Regions from separate parts of the Clostridium sp. DJ247 genome, predicted to be linked through region 2. Evidence: riboswitches for the same ligand, from Rfam matches in the RefSeq annotation. Region 2 holds a riboswitch; the other holds the start of a gene.
What was found. Region 2 has a riboswitch for cyclic di-GMP ahead of HGI79_RS06380 (A24 family peptidase). Riboswitches for the same ligand answer to the same signal wherever they lie in the genome.
Positions count from the first base shown of each region.

Region 1: linked by a shared signal. The riboswitch ahead of HGI79_RS17205 (L-lactate dehydrogenase) and the one ahead of HGI79_RS06380 (A24 family peptidase) in region 2 are both predicted to bind cyclic di-GMP.

Region 1 covers NZ_JABAIW010000048.1:16,321-18,530, forward strand. Annotated here, with positions in the region: gene HGI79_RS17200 (acyltransferase) at 1-156, opposite strand, end outside; gene HGI79_RS17205 (L-lactate dehydrogenase) at 249-1,184, opposite strand; cyclic di-GMP riboswitch class I at 1,354-1,443, opposite strand; gene HGI79_RS17210 (hypothetical protein) at 1,980-2,201, opposite strand.
Region 2 covers NZ_JABAIW010000011.1:24,589-26,798, reverse strand. Annotated here, with positions in the region: gene HGI79_RS06380 (A24 family peptidase) at 351-1,100, opposite strand; cyclic di-GMP riboswitch class II at 1,157-1,240, opposite strand; gene groL (chaperonin GroEL) at 1,432-2,210, opposite strand, start outside.

The DNA.
Region 1 (2,210 bases), on a different contig from region 2:
TTTCGGCAAATAATCTCCATACAACTGAATTTCTTCTATAAATTCAGCAGGAAAAGAACATCCTAAAGTACTTAAAATATTTGCTACATCCTCTTTAGTTATACCTACCTTCACTATATCCTCTATTTCATACAATAAATTATCTATTCTACTCATATTCTATTATGGTTATTAAAATCATAACAAAAAATAACCATTTCCCCCTTTTTAAAATTTATTAACACTTACGATTTTATTAGATATTAATATTAAATACTTAAACTTGAAATAATATTTTTTAATGAATCCGCAGATACTTGAAGTTTTTTTATCTCATGTATATCTAAAGGAATATCTATTACTTTTTCTATGCCTGAAGAATTTATTATAGTTGGAAGAGATATGCAGACATCTTTAATTCCATATTGCCCTGTTAAATAGCTTGATACTGTAAGTACGGAATTTTGATTTCTAACAACTGTTTCTACTATTGTTCTTACTGCTACAGCTATTCCATAATAGGTTGACCCTTTTTTTTCTATTATTTTGTATGCAGAATCTACAACTTCTTTATGGATTATATCTCTTATTTTTTCTATCTTATGATTTTTATTTAAAAGATTTTCCATATCTACACCTAAAATATTTACTGCACTCCACACAGGGACAGAACTATCTCCATGCTCTCCTATTACATAAGCGCATATATTTCTACTGTCTACATTAATGTATTCACTTATTAAAAATTTAAATCTTGCGGTATCTAAAATTGTTCCAGAACCTATTATCTTTCTTGATTCCATACCAATCAGCTTATTTGTCACAAAAGTTAAAATATCTACTGGATTAGTAACTATTAAAATAATTGAATCTTTACAATAGTCTTTAATCTCATTTATTATAGATTTCATTATATCTGCATTACGTTGTGTAAGATTTAATCTTGATTCCCCTGGTTTTTGAACTGTTCCAGCAGTTATAATTATCATCTTCGAATTAGCGCAATCGCAGTATTTACCTGCCTTAACTTTAACAGGCATCATAGAAGGTACACAGTGATTTAAGTCCATAGCCTCACCTTCAGCTTTTTCCATATTCATATCTACTAATACAATATCTGTTGCTATTGAACTTAACATTAAAGTATGAGCTATTGATGAACCTACAAGTCCAGCTCCAATAATTGATATTTTTGTTCTAAACATAACTTCCCTCCAGCAATATATTTTTAAACCATAAGCATTTATGTTGTCCCATTTACATGTAACTTCTATTTTGTTTTTTTAAAATAATGATAAATTAAAAGGTGCCTATAAATTTAAATTATAGACACCAAAATACAAACAAATATACAAATTATTGTTATAACTATATTTTGGTGGCCTGGCAATCATAGAAAGTAGAATTTTCCTTAGACCCATAGCTTTGCGACCTTACCTTTCAGTAAGTGTGCTATTATCATTATATAGGTTTTTTATGATTTTTTATTTTTATAGGATATTTAATAAATGTTGTGCAACATAAAATGGTAAATATCTAAAACACGTTTTATTTAAGGTTTTCTGCACAATGCTATGATTTAACAAAACATTAATAAATACTATAAAACATGTGATTACCACATATTGCTACGCAATATATATAAAATAGCCTTTTAATATTAAAAATTGTTATTTTTTATATTATTACACTTATTAAACCAATTTTCAACATAATAATTAAAAATTTTTGAAAAATATTGTTAATTTTACTTAATAATATTTTTAATACTACTTCTAGTAAGAAGTTTTTTTTCATAATAAATTTGATATACCATTGTAACTTCTAATAAAGTAATTTAAGTACTGGATCAATTTGAAGATTTTTAGCTGTTCCTCATACTGAGCACACTAAAAAAGAACTTACTAATACGCAAGTTCTTTAGGCATCTTAATATTATATTATAAATTTAGTTAAAAACTATCTTAAAGTCTGATTCATTCATGCTTGTATTACTATCATTATGTAAGACTAATTTTTTCTTTAGGTGCAAAATTCTTTTCAATTGTCCATGTAACTGCTACGCTATTTTTCAGCTTAAATACTGCAAATGTCCTATAAAAATTTGGAATGAATATACCTAAATACTGAGAAACATAATAATCTACATACTTAAGATCATCCTCAATTATCTCTCCTACAAGATTTCGAATCATTGTAAGATTATTCTCACAATCCTTCATTCATAACAC
Region 2 (2,210 bases):
AAACAACAAATTTTTTCTATAAATTTCAAGTTAACAAGTGTTAAACTAATTTAACCATATATGTTTTACACTATCTCCTCCTTCTACCCACACTCTGAGGTTCTAGCTAGAAATTTAAATTATACGTAGGAATATGTTGACAAAACTGAAAGTACATTTAAAAACTTTTTTATCAGTCTTAGTGAAGTGTTTTAGAAAATCTTAGAACTTTATATATGTTTGAGCGCAGCGAGTTTATATAAGGTTCTTAGATTTTCTTAAACACAAACTTTAGACTGATTAAAAGTTTTTAACGTACTGAAGTTTGGCAACATATTCCGGAGTATAATTTAAATTTCCATCTAGCCCCCCTACAAATACCAATTCAAAATACTTTGTCCAAAAAACACCACACCAACAGCAGCAATAACAATAGATGGACCAAAAGGTATGTAATCTTTTCTTGACTTCTTTCCTAATAAAATAAGTATCACTCCTATAACTGATCCAATAATAAAGGATAAAAACAACATAACTGCTGTAAGCTTAAGCCCTAGAAACAATCCACAAACAAGACAGATTTCTACATCTCCCCAGCCCATACCGCCTTTTGTTATTAAAGCAATCAGTGATAGAATCCCTCCACCTAGCACGCCACCATAAATATAACTTTTTATAGGTAGTCCCATATAAAAATATATTGCTAAAAATATTACTGCAGCAACTGCACCTGTTACCGTAGTATTAAAGTAAACATCTGTAGTATCAAAATCTATCATTCCGATAACAATAAGTATGCTTATAAATACTATATATTTTATAAGACTTATTGTTATTCCATATTTAATGTAAAGCATTAAATATATCAATCCTGTTATAAATTCTATAATAGGATATCTTATTGATACTTTTTCTCCACAGTATCTACATTTTCCTTTTAAAAATATGTAACTTACAATAGGAAATAGGTCATACCATTTAATTTCGTTATTACAGCTTGTACAATGTGACGATGGATAGGCAATAGATTGCTCCCTTGGTATTCTATATATACAGACATTTAGGAAGCTTCCTATTATAGTTCCAAGAATAAAAATAGTAACACCATAATAAATATACATGCATACTCTCCATTTTCAGTGTAAAGCAAAACCCTATACCCTTAAGAAATTACTTATGAGTATAGGGTCGGTTGCATCACTAACTCTATACACACCAGATGCCCAAATACAGTGTGTATCTCATTGTTTCCCTTATCACCTTGTATATTATTGGTTTAATTTTACCATTTAATTTAATTAAATTCAACAAGTTTTCGTTTGCAATTTACCTATTTTATATTTCGTTATATCATCATAGAAACTAAAGTGCATTTATTATTATTTAACAATAAAAAAGTACTACGCATATGCATAGTACTTTTTATTATATCCTTATTTCCTAATCCTACGATTAGTACATTCCCATTCCATCCATTCCTGGTGCACCTGGCATTGGAGGATCATTCTTGCTAGGAATATCAGCAACAACTGATTCTGTTGTTAGTAATGTTGATGCAACTGATGCAGCATTTTGTAGAGCTGATCTTGTAACCTTAGTTGGGTCAACTATACCAGCTTTAACCATATCTACATATTTATCGTTTAGTGCATCATATCCAACACCAACTTCGCTGTTTTTAACTTTTTCGATTATTACAGAACCTTCAACTCCAGCATTAAATGCTATTTGTCTTACTGGCTCTTCTAATGATTTTTTGATTATATCTATACCAACTTTTACGTCTAATACATCAGAAGTTAACTTGCTAACCTCTGTAATTGCATTAACATAAGCTGTTCCACCACCTGGAACTATACCTTCTTCAACAGCTGCTTTTGTAGCTGCTAAAGCATCTTCTATTCTTAATTTCTTTTCTTTTAATTCAGTTTCAGTTGCAGCTCCAACTTTAATTACAGCTACTCCACCTGCTAATTTTGCAAGTCTTTCTTGGAATTTTTCTCTATCGAAATCTGAAGTAGTTCCTTCGATTTGTCTCTTAATTTGAGCTATTCTGTCTTGGATAGCGTTCTTGTCGCCTTTTCCATTTACTATAGTAGTATTTTCCTTACCTACTTTTACTGATTCAGCTCTTCCAAGCATGTCGATTGTAACTTCTTTTAGTTCTCTTCCTAAATCTTCTGAAATTACTTCTCCGCCAGTAAGTATTGCTATATCTGTTAACATATCTT